One region of the Mesorhizobium sp. BR-1-1-10 genome, then DNA from elsewhere that is predicted to be linked to it. Evidence: riboswitches for the same ligand, from Rfam matches in the RefSeq annotation. Region 1 holds a riboswitch; the other holds the start of a gene.
The links. Region 1 has a riboswitch for S-adenosylmethionine ahead of metX (homoserine O-acetyltransferase MetX). Riboswitches for the same ligand answer to the same signal wherever they lie in the genome.
Positions count from the first base shown of each region.

Region 2: linked by a shared signal. The riboswitch ahead of LB555_RS15405 (O-succinylhomoserine sulfhydrylase) and the one ahead of metX (homoserine O-acetyltransferase MetX) in region 1 are both predicted to bind S-adenosylmethionine.

Region 1 covers NZ_JAIUIL010000013.1:76,013-84,132, reverse strand. The annotation lists gene LB555_RS24915 (prephenate/arogenate dehydrogenase family protein) at 1-859, opposite strand, end outside; gene hisC (histidinol-phosphate transaminase) at 883-1,992, opposite strand; SAM riboswitch at 2,130-2,207, shown strand; gene metX (homoserine O-acetyltransferase MetX) at 2,325-3,494, shown strand; gene metW (methionine biosynthesis protein MetW) at 3,553-4,167, shown strand; gene LB555_RS24895 (glycosyltransferase family 2 protein) at 4,451-5,386, shown strand; gene LB555_RS24890 (ABC transporter ATP-binding protein/permease) at 5,509-7,332, opposite strand; gene LB555_RS24885 (class I SAM-dependent methyltransferase) at 7,470-8,120, opposite strand, start outside.
Region 2 covers NZ_JAIUIL010000006.1:287,943-296,062, reverse strand. The annotation lists gene LB555_RS15430 (aspartate aminotransferase family protein) at 1-1,133, shown strand, start outside; gene argF (ornithine carbamoyltransferase) at 1,150-2,061, shown strand; gene LB555_RS15420 (Hsp33 family molecular chaperone) at 2,226-3,257, shown strand; gene apaG (Co2+/Mg2+ efflux protein ApaG) at 3,332-3,724, opposite strand; gene LB555_RS15410 (ceramide glucosyltransferase) at 3,944-5,095, shown strand; gene LB555_RS15405 (O-succinylhomoserine sulfhydrylase) at 5,126-6,316, opposite strand; SAM riboswitch at 6,373-6,450, opposite strand; gene LB555_RS15400 (2'-deoxycytidine 5'-triphosphate deaminase) at 6,610-7,704, shown strand; gene araD1 (AraD1 family protein) at 7,846-8,120, opposite strand, start outside.

The sequences.
Region 1 (8,120 bases):
AGCGGCGCACGGCGCGGGTGCGGGTGAACAGGTCGAAGAGCTTGTCGCCGTCGCCCCAGCGGATGGCGCGCTGCAGGAACGCCAGGTCTTCCGAGAACCGCGCCAACATTTCCAGGATGGCATCCTTGTTGTGCAGGCACACGTCCCGCCACATGGTCGGATCGGAGGCAGCCAGACGCGTGAAATCGCGAAAACCGGAGGCGGAATATTTGATCACTTCCGTCTTGGTCACCGATTCCAGATCGTCGGCGGTGCCGACGATGTTGTAGGCGATGATGTGCGGCAGATGCGAGACGATGGCCAGCGTCATGTCGTGATGCTGCGGGTCCATCGTGTCGATGTTGGCGCCGCAGCGGCGCCAGAATTCCGACAGCCGTTCCAGCGCTTCCGGATCGGTGCCCGGCACCGGCGTGAAGATGCACCAGCGGTTGTCGAACAGGTCGGCAAACCCGGCATCCGGGCCGGATTTTTCGGTGCCCGCCAGCGGATGGCCAGGAATGAAATGGACGCCTTCAGGCACATGCGGCTGCATCTGCGCGATGACCGAGGCCTTGGTCGAGCCGACATCGGTGAGGATCGCCCCCTTTTTCAGCGCCGGCGCGATTTCCTCCGCTACAGCGCCGGATGAGCCGACCGGCACCGAGACAACGACCAGATCGGCATCACGCACCGCGTCCCCGGCATCGATGGTGTAGGAATCGCCAAGGCCCAGTTCCTCGGCTCGCTTGAGCGTTGCCGCACTGCGCGTCGAGATGGCGACATGGCGAGCCAAGCCCTCGCGTCGGATGACGCGGGCCAGAGACGAGCCGATCAGGCCGATACCGACCAGCGCGATCTTTTCGAACATCGGTGATGCCATGGTGTTCCAGCTCTTTAGACGTTCTAGCTTTTCAGGAATGTCGTGAGCGCGGCGACAACGCCGCGATTGGCCTCTTCAGTGCCGACGGTCATGCGAAGCGCGTTGGGAAAGCCGTAACCTGAAACGCGCCGCAGAATATAGCCGCGCGCGCTCAGATAATCGTCAGCCGCCGCCGCGGAATGCTTCTGATCGTCGGGAAAATGAATGAGCAGGAAATTGCCAACGCTCGGCGTCACGCGCAGCCCGAGCCCGGTCATTTCGCCGCTCAGCCAGGTGAGCCAGGTCTCGTTATGCGCCACGCTACGCTCGACATGGGCACGGTCGCGGATCGCGGCGATGCCGGCCTCGATCGCTGTCGCATTGACGTTGAAGGGGCCGCGTACACGATTGATGGCGTCGACGATATGCAGGGGACCATACATCCAGCCGATGCGCGCGCCGCCGAGCCCGATCTTGGAGAAGGTGCGGGTCATCACCACGTTCTCGGCGCTGCCGGCCAGCTCGATGCCGGCTTCGTAATCGTTGCGGCGGACATATTCGGCGTAGGCCGCGTCGAGCACCAGCAGCACATTTCCCGGCAGTCCGGCATGAAGGCGGCGCACCTCCTGGAAAGGGACATAGGTGCCGGTCGGGTTGTTGGGATTGGCCAGGAACACGATTTTCGTGCGCGGCGTGACGGCCGCCAGCATCGCATCGATGTCGGCGCGCTCGTCGGTCTCCTTGACCACGACCGGGGTGGCGCCTGCCGACTGGATGTAGATCTTGTAGACCATGAAGGCGTGTTCGGTGAACATAGCCTCGTCACCCGGCGCGAGATAGGTCTGCGCCAACAGGCCGAGGATCTCGTCCGACCCGTTGGAGCAGATGATGTTTTGCGCGTTGAGGCCATGCACCTCGGCGATAGCCTCGCGCAACCGCCTGGCGCTGCCGTCGGGATAGATGTCGAGTTTGCCGGCGACCTCGCGCGCGGCCTCGATCGCCTTCGGCGAAGGCCCAAGCGGATTCTCGTTCGACGACAGCTTGTAGACCTTGGCCACACCGGCGGCCGCCGAGCTTTTGCCGGGCACATAGGCCTCTATATCCATGATGCCCGCGCGCGGAGTTGGACGTGCCTGATCCGGTGTCTGGTTCATATCTTGCAAAATCCGTCGAAAACCCCTCCATCCGGAGGCCGCTGCGGAGATACAAGCCATGGCACGCAATGTCGAGAGGTGGCAGCGGTGCCAGCCGCCGCCATTGACGGCGAGGCAGGCGGGTTCTAGAAAGACGATGACAGTTCCGTGGTGATTTGGCCGGTCGGCTTGCAGCCACGTTAAACAATTCGCTAAAGGGCCGTTTGCGTGACGTAACCGGCTTTGCGAAGGCAATGCCGGTTTTTTGTTGTCCGCGACCGGCCGGACGGACGCATCGGCGGCGGAGATCGGCAGCGATTTCCACGAGCGCACGGTGCAGCAAGAGAGACGTGATGGCCGCTCTGCGTGCAGGAAAGACCAACAACGAGGCCGACCAACCGTCGAGCCCGGTGTTGCGGTTCGGGCCCGACAAGCCGCTCAAGCTCGATGCGGGTACGTTGCTGTCGCCGTTCCAGATCGCCTACCAGACCTATGGCACGCTGAACGATGCCCGCTCCAATGCCATCCTCGTCTGCCATGCGCTGACCGGCGACCAGCATGTCGCCAGCACAAATCCGGTAACCGGCAAGCCCGGTTGGTGGGAAGTGCTGATCGGACCGGGCAAGATCATCGATACCAGCCGTTTCTTCGTCATCTGCTCCAATGTCATCGGCGGCTGCCTGGGTTCCACCGGTCCGGCCTCTACCAACCCGGCCACGGGTAAACCCTATGGCCTCGACCTGCCGGTCATCACCATCCGCGACATGGTGCGCGCGCAGCAGATGCTGATCGACCATTTCGGCATCGAGAAACTGTTCTGCGTGCTCGGCGGCTCGATGGGCGGCATGCAGGTTCTGGAATGGGCGTCGAGCTATCCCGAGCGCGTGTTCTCGGCGCTGCCGATCGCCACCGGGGCGCGCCATTCGTCACAGAACATCGCCTTCCACGAAGTCGGGCGGCAGGCTGTGATGGCCGATCCGGACTGGCATGGCGGCAAATATTTCGAGCACGGCAAGCGTCCGGAGAAAGGGCTGGCGGTGGCGCGCATGGCCGCCCACATCACCTATCTGTCGGAAGCCGCCCTGCACCGAAAATTCGGCCGCAATTTGCAGGACCGCGAAGCGCTGACCTTCGGCTTCGACGCCGACTTCCAGATCGAGAGCTATCTGCGCCACCAGGGCATGACCTTCGTCGACCGCTTCGATGCCAACTCCTATCTCTACATGACGCGGTCGATGGATTATTTCGACCTCGCCGCCGACCATGGCGGCCGGCTGGCCGACGCCTTCGCCGGCACGAAAACCCGTTTTTGCTTGGTGTCCTTCACATCGGACTGGCTGTTCCCGACAGAAGAGAGCCGCTCCATCGTCCACGCACTCAACGCCGCCGGCGCCTCGGTATCCTTCGTCGAGATCGAGACCGATCGCGGCCACGACGCCTTCCTGCTCGACGAGCCGGAACTGTTTGCCGCCATCAACGGCTTCATCGGCTCGGCCGCGCGCGCCAGGGGGCTCAGCGCATGACCCCGAAAAGTTGCAGACGTTTCGGACCAAGGCCATGCGCCGTCCACGAGGCGAAGCCATGAGCGTCAACGGCAGCCAACGCGTCGACCTCGAGGTCGTCGCCAACCTCATCCCGCCGCAATCGCGTGTGCTCGACGTCGGCTCGGGCGACGGCTCATTGCTCGAATTGCTGCAGGACACCAAGCAGGTCGATGGTCGCGGACTCGAGCTGTCGCAGCGTGGCGTCAACGAATGCGTGGCGCGCGGTCTCAGTGTCATCCAGGGCGACGCCGACACCGATCTCGAATTCTATCCCGACAAGGGCTTTGACTTCGTTGTCCTGTCGCAGACCCTGCAGGCCACCCGCAACCCGAAGCTGGTGCTCGACGAGCTGCTCAGGATCGGCAACCGGGCAATCGTGTCTTTCCCCAATTTCGGTCACTGGCGGGTGCGCCTGTCGCTGTTCGTCAAGGGCCGCATGCCTGTGACCAGCGACCTGCCCTATTCCTGGTACGACACGCCCAACATCCACTTCTGCACGATCCGAGACTTCGTCAATTTGTGCGAAGAGCTTGGCGCGACAGTGGAGAAGGCGACCGCGCTCGACGCCAACGGCCAGAAGATCGGCCTGTCGATGCCATGGTGGTTCTGGAATTTCTTTGGCCAACAAGCAGTGTTCCTGCTGAAGCGATAATGAAATGGGCGACGCCCGCAGGCGCGACTGCCAATCCTTGAGGGTGGCCGCGCGTCTTTCAGCGGGTGCGAAAGTGTTGCAGTTGAAGCGCCATGAGCTGGAATTCATCATACCTGGTCGGTCGAACGACGGCACGACGGGGTGACATGGCAGGTTGTTTTTTGTAGCGTCGCACCGAATCCGATGAGGCCCATCCAGGGGGAAGTCCGATCCATTTAGCCATCCCGATGATCAAAGGACCTGGCGCGAAGGGTGTTTACGCGCTGGAGGCGGCCTACGTGATATGATCGGGAAGACCGAACAGGCGCCCCTCGTCACGGTGATCACGCCGACTCACAACCGGCGCGAAACGGTGCTCCGCGCCGTCGAAAGCGTGCTTTCCCAGAGCATGCCGCGATTTGAACATATCGTCGTCGACGATGGTTCGACGGACGGGACCGAGGCGGCGCTCGCCCGCATCCATGACCCCCGGCTGATCTATGTCGGCGCGAAGTGGCGCGGCGCCAATGCCGCCAGGAATGCCGGCATCGAGCTAGCCCGGGCGCCCGTGGTGACTTTTCTTGATTCGGACGATCTCTTCCTGCCGCACCGGCTCGAACGGACGCTGGCATGGTTCGACGACAATCCAGCGCTCGAAGTCCTGCTCTCCTCATATGTCTCGGTGAAGGGTGGCCGCGGCACCGCCTGCGTCAACCGCGGCGCTTTCCTGAACCCGCCAATGCTGGAGCGGGCGGTGGTCGCGCAGACGGCCTTCATAGCCGGATCGGCTATAACAGCCAGACGCGAGGCTTTGCTGGCCATCGGCGGCTATGACAGCGACATTCCCCGGATGCAGGACCGCGAGCTTCTGCTGCGCTTCGCACAGCGCTTCGGCGCGCAATTATCGGAAGATATCGACTGGACGAAGCACAATTCGCAGAATTCGATTTCAGGCCGCAGGGACGGCTATGTCGAAGCCTACGCGATCCTGATGAGTAAGCATCCGCACATCGCTCGCTCCTACCCCCATGTCCCTCCCTTTATGATCACGCGGCAGATCATCGCCGATATTCTCCGGGGGCGAATACCACAGGCATTTGCAGGATACATGGCCAACCGCTCGTCTGATGCGCTTGGTTATTCATTGCCGGAACTGATCAACGGTTATCTCCACGGCCGCCGCTGGCGGCGCGACCTCTACGACGAAGTTCGTGGCAAGTTTGGAATTCCACCGGCCTGACCGGCGACAGCTCAGCGATCGAGCACGGAGCGTTGCAGGGCGCATTCCTTCTCGTCCGGCAGCGAGATGCCGACCGCCAGGGCCTTGGCGGCCAGGCAACGGGCCGCAACGGGGGAAAACTGCTACTTCCTGTGGTGGAGGCTTGCCGCGGCTGGCGGCGGCTCGATGGCACCCGCCCTGACGTGGGCAGGTTTCAGCGCGGGCGCGTCGGAATCCTTAACGATCGTCAGGGAACGCGGGAAGAACTGATTGTTGTGCTGGCCGCGCCCGATGTTGATGATCGCGGCGCCGGGCAGGCGCTTCTCCAGCAGCGACAGCACGCGCCGCAGCGAGGGTCCGTCGAACGCATCCATGGCTTCGTCGATGATCACCCATTTTGGCTGTCGCAAGGCGAGCCTGGCCACGCCAAGCAATCGCTGTTCGTCATCGCCCAACTCATGGTCCCAGCGTCCGACGCGGTCGAGCGACGACGACAGCCGTCCAAGACCGACCTCGGCAAGCACCGCTGAAATGTCGGCGTCGTTCGCCGGCGCATGCCCGTTCGGGTGATTGAGGACCTCGCGCAGCGTGCCGGCTGGCAAATAGGGCACACGCGGCACGAAGATGATGGTTTCCCCCGCCGGCAGGCCGATCCGCCCGCTGCCCCACGGCCACAGCCCGGCAATGGCGCGGAAGAACAGCGTCTTGCCGGCGCCCGGTTCACCGGTGATCATGACGCGCTCGCCGGCATGGATTTCGACATGCTGGTCGGCGAGCTTGGTGCATCCGTCCGGCGATGCCACCTGAAGCTTCTCGAACGTCAGGTTGCCATTGGCGTTGTCGGCGAATTCGATGCGCTTCTCCTTGTCGTGCAGCACATCGGTTTCATCGAGCGCGATGCGGAAGTCGGCGACACGCATCAGCGTGGCGCGCCAGTCGGCAATGCTGCCGATGTTGTTGATGAACCAACGCAGGGAGGAGTGGACCTGGTTGAAGGCCCCGACCGCCATCATCAGCCCGCCAAAGCTGATATCCCCCGAGAAATAGACCGGCGAGGCGACCAGGATCGGCGCCACGACCGTGATCCAGCCATAAGTATCGGTTACCCAGGACAGATTGATCTGGGCGGTGTAGATGCGCCGCATGGCGCCCAGCACCGTGCCGAGGTCGAGTTGCAGCCGTCGCTTGGCGTCATCCTCCCCACGGTACAGCGCGATGGCATCGACATTCTCGTTGACGCGCACCATCGAGGAGCGCAGCTCCGCTTCGCGCGTATAGCGGTCGCTGTTGAGGCTGATGAGCGGCCGCCCGACCAGCCAGCTCAGCCACGAGGCGGTACCGGCATAGAGGAACGCGGCCCAAACCATGTAGCCCGGTATCGCCAGCGACCAGCCGTTGACGTGGAAGACGAAGCCCGAAGACAGTTCCCACAGCACACCGACAAAGGACACGAGCAGGATGAACGACTGCAGCAGGCCGACACCAAGATCGGTCGACAGGTCCGAGAGATGCGCGGCATCCTGTTGCATGCGCTGGTCGGGATTGACGCCGATGGCGCCGGCATTGGCCAGCCGGAAGGCGCGCGCCGGCCGCATCCATTGGTCGATCAGGTCCAGCGTCAGCGCCTCGCGCAACTTCAGCCGGATCATCTGGTTGAGCCAGGTCTGGCCGATATTGAGCACCAGCAGTCCGCCGGCGATCATGGCAAAGACCATCAGCTGATGCAGGAAGGCCGCCATGTCGCGGCGCGCGAGGGCATCGTAGAAGGGCTGGTTCCAGCGGTTGAGCAAGACCTGGCCGATCGACGTCGCGATAATGACGCCCATGATGCCGAGCGACGTCCACAGCAACCACTTGCGAACCGGCGATCCGATCAGCGCCCGCTTGATCGTCGCCACCTGATCGCGCAGGCTGCTGGCGACGGCGACCGGCTGAATGGTGGCCTGATTGTCCAATTGATCAGCCATGGCCGAGGTCCTTGCGTTCAGTAGCGAAGCTGAAACCGGATGAAGGGAGCCGACGGCGGCAGCCCCTCAACCACTCCGCGAGCCCAGCACGACAGATAGGTCGGAAAGACGCGGCGCGATGCAAGTTTCCATCGCGATCACGAAGGTGTCACTTGCCGGGGCGATGCCACACCCCTTGCCTCGGCCCGCCGGCCGAGCCGTGTCGCGCCATGCGGCGACAGCACCGGCACGAAGACGCGGCGGGACGCACGCTGGGCCACCGGCACGCCTTGATAGAGCCGTTTCTGCGCTTCGACGACAATGACGCCGGAAAAGATCGGCCACAGCCTCCGGCCGGCGCGCTCCAGCACATTGTGGAAGCGCATCATGAAACGCCGCCGCGATGGCGGGAAGAACAGCGCATCCGACCAGGCGGCGGGCGTGAAATTCGCCTCACGCAGCAATTCGGTGAGCTGCCCGCGTGAGAAGGGCCGCCCATTGCCGAACGGCGTATGTTCGAAGCGCGCCCAGACACCGCGCCGGTTTGGCACGACGATGACGACGCGCCCGGCCGGCGACAGCACCCGCCAGATCTCGTTCAGCGTTTCACGCGGGTTTTCGACGTGTTCGAGCGAATGGACGAGCAGCATGCGGTCGATGCAGGAATCGACCAGTGGCAGTTCCTCGTCGAACACCAGGGCCGTCGCCGTTGGCCCGGCCGCCGGCCAGACCACGGCGCCCTGGGTCGCCGGCATGAAGGCGAAGACCCGCTCGGCGTCGGTGCCGAAGCGTTCCAGCCAGGGCAAGGT
Region 2 (8,120 bases), on a different contig from region 1:
CTTGGCTGGTTACCGACAAGGGCGAGCGATATCTCGATTTCGCCGGCGGCATCGCGGTCAATTCGCTTGGCCATGGCCATCCGCACCTTGTCGCGGCCCTCACCGAGCAGGCGGCGAAACTCTGGCACGTCTCCAATCTCTATGAGATCCCGGGGCAGAGCAGACTTGGCGAGCGGCTGGCTGATGCCACCTTCGCCGACAAGGTGTTCTTCACCAATTCCGGCGCCGAGGCGCTGGAATGCGCGATCAAGACGGCGCGGCGCTACCACTTCGTCAAGGGACATCCCGAGCGCTTCCGCATCATCACCTTCGAAGGCGCCTTCCATGGCCGCACGCTGGCGACCATCGCGGCAGGCGGCCAGTTCAAATATCTCGAAGGCTTCGGACCCAAGGTTGAAGGCTTCGACCAGGTTGGCTTCGACGACATCGACGCCGCCGAGAAGGCGATCACGCCCGAGACCGCCGCGATCCTGATCGAGCCGGTGCAAGGCGAGGGCGGTATCCGCCCAGTACCGACACAGTCGCTCAAGCGGCTGCGGCAGCTCTGCGAACAGCACGGCCTGTTGTTGATATACGACGAGGTCCAGTGCGGCATTGGCCGTACCGGCAAGCTGTTCGCACATGAGTGGTCCGCGGTGACGCCCGACATCATGGCAATCGCCAAGGGCATTGGCGGCGGCTTCCCGATGGGCGCCTGCCTTGCCACCGACGAGGCGGCCGTCGGCATGACCGCCGGCGTGCACGGCACCACATTCGGCGGCAATCCGCTCGCAATGGCGGTCGGCAACGCCGTGCTCGACGTCGTTCTGGAAGACGGCTTCCTGGAGGATGTCCAGCGCAAGGCGCTGCTGATGAAGCAGGGGCTAGCCTCGATAGCCGACGAATTCCCCGAAATTGTCGAGGATATCAGGGGCACCGGGCTGATGCTCGGCCTCAAATGCGCGATGCCTAACGGCAAGGTGAACATGGCGCTGCGCGACCAGCATTTGCTGGCGGTTCCGGCCGGCGACAACGTCATTCGCCTGCTGCCACCGCTCACCGTCACCGACGCCGAGATTCACGAAGCGCTCAACCGCATCCGCGCCGGCGCCAAGGGCCTGTCGGAGGCGATCGCCTCCGCCGCCGCGAAGTAATCCGGAACCATTCCTGATGTCAGTTCGCCATTTCACTGATCTTTCCACCGTTTCCGAAGGCGATTTGCGCTTCATGCTGGATGATGCGGTGACGCGAAAGGCGCGTCTCAAGGCCGGCGAGCGGAGCAAGCCGCTCGAAGGCAAGGTGCTGGCCATGATCTTCGACAAGCCGTCGACGCGCACGCGCGTTTCTTTCGACGTCGGCATGCGCCAGCTCGGCGGCGAGACCATCATGCTGACCGGCACCGAGATGCAGCTCGGCCGCTCCGAGACAATCGCCGACACCGCCAAGGTGCTGTCGCGCTACGTCGATGCGATCATGATCCGCACCACCTCGCATGAGCGGCTGCTGGAGCTGACCGAGAATGCCACCGTTCCGGTGATCAACGGACTGACCGACGACACCCACCCTTGCCAGCTGATGGCCGACATCATGACTTTCGAGGAGCATCGCGGTCCGGTGGCCGGCAAGACGATTGCTTGGACCGGCGACGGCAACAATGTGCTGCACTCGCTGCTCGAGGCCTCGGCACGGTTCCGCTTCAATCTCAACGTCGCCGTGCCCGAAGGCAGCGAACCGGCGCAGAAGCATGTCGACTGGTCCAAGGCGCATGGCGGCAAGCTGCATTTCACCCGCTCGCCCGAGGAAGCCGTCGACCAGGCCGACTGCATCGTCACCGATTGCTGGGTGTCGATGGGACAGGAACACCGTGCTCGCGGGCACAATGTCTTCTCGCCCTATCAGGTCAACGCGGCGCTGATGGCCAAGGCCAAGCCGGATGCATTGTTCATGCACTGCCTGCCGGCCCATCGCGGCGAGGAAGTGACCGACGAGGTCATCGACGGGCCGCATTCGGTGGTCTTCGACGAGGCCGAGAACCGGCTCCATGCCCAGAAGGCAGTGCTTGCCTGGTGCCTCGGTGCTTGAAGTGTCTTGGTGCTTGAAGTGTCTTGGGGCTTGAAGTGTCTTGGGCGCCCGAAATGCCCAGGCGCCTGAAATGCCCAGGCGCTTGATCTGCGGCGGCGCGATGCCTATCTGCGCCGCATCACGCAAATCAAGCGCGTTTGGACGCATGTGCCCACCAGGGCCGCATGGCCGCGCCCTGGAGCTTTGTCATGTTGGAAAGCCATCAAGTGACTGAACATCACCCCAAACTCGGCGAGTTCGGCTACGCCGGCGACGATCACGTCGTTCCCTTCGAGGTCGGTCCGCTCGACGTGCGCGGCCGCACGGTCCAGCTTGGGCCGATGCTCGACGCCATCCTTGGCCGCCACGATTATCCCGAGCCGGTCGCCCGCCTGCTGGCGGAAGCCTGCGTGCTGACCGTTCTGCTCGGCACCTCGCTCAAATTCGAAGGCAAGTTCATCCTGCAGACCCGTACCGACGGGCCTGTAGACATGCTGGTCGCGGACTTCTCCACGCCCTCGGCACTGCGCGCCTATGCACGCTTCGATGCGGATCGGCTCGAAGCACTGGTCGCGGCAGGCGAGACGTCCCAGCAGACGCTGCTTGGCAGCGGCGTGCTGGCGCTGACCATCGACCAGGGCGCCCATACCCAGCGCTACCAAGGCATCGTCCAGCTCGACGGCGAAACGCTGGAAGACGCGGCGCGCACCTATTTCCGTCAGTCGGAACAGATCCCGACCGATATCAGGCTCTCGGTCGCCAAGCTGCTGACGCCCGGGATCGGCGGCGCGCGCGAGCAATGGCGCGCCGGCGGCATCCTGGCGCAGTTCCTGCCGCAATCGCCCGAGCGCATGCGCATTCCGGACCTGCCGGGTGGGGACGGCGATCCGCGCGAGGAAGTCCACGATCCGGCCGATAATTCCTGGCAGGAACTCCTGGCCTTGCTCGGCACCATCGAGCCGACCGAATTGATCGACCCGACCATCGGCGCCGAGCGGCTGCTGTATCGTCTGTTCCATGAGCATGGCGTGCGCGTCTTCGGCGGCGTTCCCGTGGCCGATCAGTGCTCATGCTCCCGCGACAAGATCCGTGGCATCCTCGAAGGCTTCTCCGCGCAGGAGATCAAGGACAGCACCGAGGATGGCGGCATCCATGTCGCCTGCGAATTCTGCTCGACGCAGTACGACTTCGATCCAGCCGAGTTTGCGGCTCAGTAAAGCGTTTCCTTCTCTCCGTTCCGCGGGGAGAAGGTGCCCGAAGGGCGGATGAGGGGCGGCGCGACCGTCGGCCCTCAGTTCACTGTGCGCCTTGTCCCCGGCAGATCGAGCGAGAAGGCTGGGATGGCGATGTCGAACGTCTCGCCGCGCTTGTTGCGCATCGTGTAGCGTCCGACCATGATCCCGGAGGGTGTCGAGAGCGGGCAGCCGGACGTGTACTGATAGCTGTCGCCGGGATTGAGTTCCGGCTGGTCGCCGACAACGCCCGGCCCGCGGACCTCCTCGACCCGGCCGGCACCATCGGTGATGTGCCAATAGCGCGACAGAAGCTGCACGAACTCGTCAGACTGGTTGTCGATCGTTATCTGATAGCCCCAGACGTAGCGGTTCTCCTGGGGATCTGAACGATCCTCCAGATAGAACGGCCTGACCTGCACTTCGATGTTGCGCGTCACGGCGCGGTACATGAGCGGCTCCAAAACAATCCGACGACTTTCGACGCTCGCGGTGAGCAGGTCAACGTGCGCGTCCTGTCGCGCCTGGGATTGAAACGCAGGTGCCGGCAAAGAATGTCATTTAAGTGACACACGACAATGGTGGTGTGCGCGAACCGGGCGACTCGGCCCTCTGTCGAACTGTTGAAAACGGCCGCGACGCGGGCCGACTTCCGGAGTGACCAGATCTCGATGGAACTCACTCTCATATCCGCCTCGCTTTCGACCGCACTCATCCTCTCAAACGCTGCCAGCATCCTGCTTGCCGCTTCACAGCTGAAACGGCGCACCACGATTGCCCCGCCGGCGGGCAGATCGCCGGCGGTGTCGATTGTCGTCCCGTCGCGCGGCGTCGAGCCATTCACACATGAGACGCTGGAACGCGCCTTCGCGCTCGACTGGCCACGCTACGAACTGATCTTCTGCGTCGCCCATGCCGACGACCCGGTGGTCAAACTGATAAACAGGGCGATTGCCCGGTTTCCGCAGGTGCCGGCCCGGCTGTTGATCGGCGACGACCGTGTCAGTGCCAATCCAAAGCTCAACAACTGCGTCAAAGGCTGGGAAGCGGCGCGCCACGACTGGGTCATTCTTGCCGATTCCAACGTTCTGATGCCGAGGGACTATGTCGAGCACATGATGGCGGCGTGGCAGCACGGTACCGGCCTTGTCTGCTCGACGCCGATCGGCTCCAGGCCAGATGGTTTCTGGGCCGACGTCGAATGCGCCTTCCTCAACACATTGCAGGCCCGCTGGCAGTATGCCGGCGCGGCGCTCGGCCTCGGCTTCGCGCAGGGCAAGAGCATGCTGTGGAAGAAGCCGATGCTGGACGCCAATGGCGGCATACGCGCGCTGGCCGCCGAGATCGCCGAGGACGCCGCCGCAACCAAGCTGGTGAACGGCCTCGGCCTGCGTGTCAACCTCGTTGCCGCCCCCTTCGAGCAGCCGCTCGGCCAGCGCACGTTTGGCGAGATCTGGTCGCGCCAGGCCCGCTGGGCGCGCCTGCGCCGCGTCACTTTCCCGCTGTTCTTCGCGCCCGAGATCCTGACTGGTGCGGCGGTCCCGCTGGTTCTTGCGCTGATTGCCGCGGCGAGCGCCGGCATTAGTCTCTGGGCGACCGCGATTGCCGTGCTGGCTGCGTTCTATCTTCCGGAATGCGCTCTGGCCCTGGCCAAGGGTTGGCACGTCTCGACGGGCATGATCGCGGCGACGGTCGCGCGGGACGTCATGCTCCCGGCCATCTGGGCGCGCGGCTGGCTCGGCGGCGCCGTCGACTGGCGCGGCAACGCCATGACCATCCGGACCAAGACGGCGGAACTGGAGGAGACGCCGTCGAGCGCCTGATCGCTGCTGACGACGCTTCCTGGACGAAACCTATTTGGCGGCCTTCAAGGCTTGGGCGATATCTTCCAGCAGATCGTCCGTATCCTCCAGGCCGACCGACAGCCTGAGCGTACCTGGCCCGATGCCGAGTTCGGCGCGGGCCTCATCGCTGAGGTTCTTGTGGGTGGTCGTCGCCGGATGGGTGATCAGGCTCTTGGCGTCGCCGAGATTGTTCGAGATCAGCACGATGTCGAGGGCGTTCTGCAGGGCGAAGGCCGCCGGCTTGCCGCCCTTGACGTCGAGGCAGATCAGCGTCGAGCCACCCGACATCTGCTTCTTGACGATATCGGCCTGCGGGTGGTCGGCACGGCCGGGATAGATGACGCGGGCGATCTGCGGCTGCCCGGCCAGGAAGTCGGCGATCCTGCCGGCGCTCTCGGTCTGCTGGCGCACGCGCAGCGGCAAGGTTTCCAGGCCCTTCAGCAGCGTCCAGGCGTTGAACGGCGACAGGCTGGGACCGGTGTGGCGGAAATAGTCGTGCAGGTTCTCGTCAATCCACTTCTTGTCCGACAGGATGACGCCGCCCAGGCAGCGGCCCTGGCCGTCAATGTGCTTCGTGGCCGAGTAGACGACGATGTGCGCACCAAGCTGCAACGGCTTCTGTTGCAGCGGCGTGGCAAAGACATTGTCGACGACCAGCCGCGCGCCGATCGAATTGGCAAGCGAGGCGACGGCAGCGATGTCGACGACCTCGAGCGTCGGGTTGGTCGGGCTTTCCAGGAAGAACAGCTTGGTGTTCGGCCTGACCGCCTTTTCCCAATTGGCGATCTCGGTGCCGTCGACCAAGGTCGCCTCGATGCCATAGCGCGGCGCCAGCGTCTCGACCACCCAGCGGCAGGAGCCGAACAGCGCGCGCGCGGCCACGATGTGGTCGCCGGCCTTGACGCTGCACAGAAGGGCAGCCGTCACCGCCGCCATGCCCGACGCCGTGGCGCGCGCGTCTTCGGCGCCTTCAAGCGCGCACATGCGCTTTTCGAACATGTCGACGGTCGGGTTGGCGTAGCGCGAATAGATGAAACCAGGCTCTTCGCCCTTGAAGCGGGCCTCGGCGGCCTGCGCCGTCTGATAGACATAGCCCTGGGTCAGGTACATCGCCTCGGAGGTTTCGCCGAAGCCGGAACGCAGGGTTCCGCCATGCACGAGTGCCGTCTGAGGTTTCCAGTTGCGCTTCTTGGTGCTCATCGCTTTGTTCCAGACACAAAAAAACCGGCCGCGAAAGTCGCAACCGGTCCATACGGCCTTGCGGCCCGACGGTCCTTTAGCGACTTGTTTAACGTGGCTGCAAGCCGACCGGCCAAATCACCACGGGATAACGACCCTTTAGACCCGCGCCACGCTTGCGTCAATTGCCGGCTTCATTAAGACGTTTGTACCAAGGCAGGTTCCGCAGAAGTGCCCCGCGGTTTTGCGGCAAGAACCTGCAACAAACAAGAACCTGCAAACGAAAGAGACCAGTCTTGGGGCGGAGCCAGACTTTGCGGCAGACAGGCATTCTTCCCGATCAGGACATATCGGCGCTGTTCCGGTCCGGCGCGCTGAAGTCGCCGCGCGCGCTTGATGCCGACCAGATCCAGCCGGCGAGCCTTGATCTCAGATTGGGCGAAAAGGCCTGGCGGGTTCGCGCCTCGTTCCTGCCCGGTCCCAACCACAAGGTGTCGGAAAAGCTCGATCGGCTGCAACTGCACGAGATCAGTCTGACCGAAGGCGCGGTCCTCGAAACCGGCTGCGTCTATATTGTGCCGCTGCTCGAAAGTCTGGCCCTGCCGGCTGACATTTCGGCCTCGGCCAATCCGAAGAGCTCGACCGGGCGGCTCGACATCTTCACCCGCGTCATGACCGATCGGGGCCATGAGTTCGATAAGATCGCCGCCGGCTACAACGGTCCGCTCTATCTCGAGGTCAGCCCGCGCACCTTTCCGATCATCGCGCGCACGGGTTCGCGCCTGTCTCAAATCCGCTTTCGCACCGGCAACGCGCTGCTTTCGGAAGCCGAGTTGCATGAGCTGCATCGTGCCGAGATGCTGGTCGCCACGGAGCCGCCGAACATTTCCGGCGGCGGCATCGCGCTGTCGATCGACCTCAATGGCGACAAGGATGGGTTGGTCGGCTATCGCGGCAAGCACCACACCGGCCTCGTCGATGTCGACAAGCGCGCCGCGCAGGATGTCCTCGACTTCTGGGAGCCGATCCACAAGAGCCGCGCCGGCGAACTGGTGCTCGATCCCGACGAGTTCTACATCCTCGTCAGCCAGGAGGCGGTGCATGTGCCGCCGCTCTACGCCGCCGAGATGACGCCGTTCGATCGGCTGGTCGGCGAGTTTCGTGTCCATTATGCCGGCTTTTTCGATCCGGGTTTCGGCCATTCGGCGGCCGGCGGCACCGGCAGCCGGGCGGTGCTCGAAGTGCGCAGCCACGAAGTGCCGTTCATCCTCGACCACGGCCAGATCGTCGGCCGGCTGGTCTACGAGCATATGCTGAAGCGACCGCAGGCGCTCTACGGCACCGATCTCGGCTCGAACTACCAGGCGCAGGGCCTGAAGCTGTCAAAGCATTTCCGCGCCGTGCGCTAAGGTTGAAGCTGCCGACCTCGCTCTTGTGGGAGAGATGCCCGGCAGGGACGTGACTGAAACCTATTGCCAGATCGGCGGGACAGCGCCCCGCTCTGGCTTGCCAGCCATTCCCCACGAGAGGGGAATCACGCGCTCATGGCTTCAAAGCGCCTTCACCGACACCTTCACCGGCTTCTCGATCTCGAGCGGGTTGCGCAGCGGCAGTCCGAAGTCCCCGGCCTCGATCTCGAACACGTCGCCGGCCTCCGTCTTGATGCCGTCGGCGAAGGATAGCGTCGCGGTGCCGAACATATGCACATGCACGTCGCCAGGCTGGCGGAAGGCCGAATATTTGAAGTGGTGGTGTTCGAGATTGGCGATGGTGTGGGACATGTTCGTTTCACCCGACAGGAAGGGTTTCTCCCACAATGCCTTGC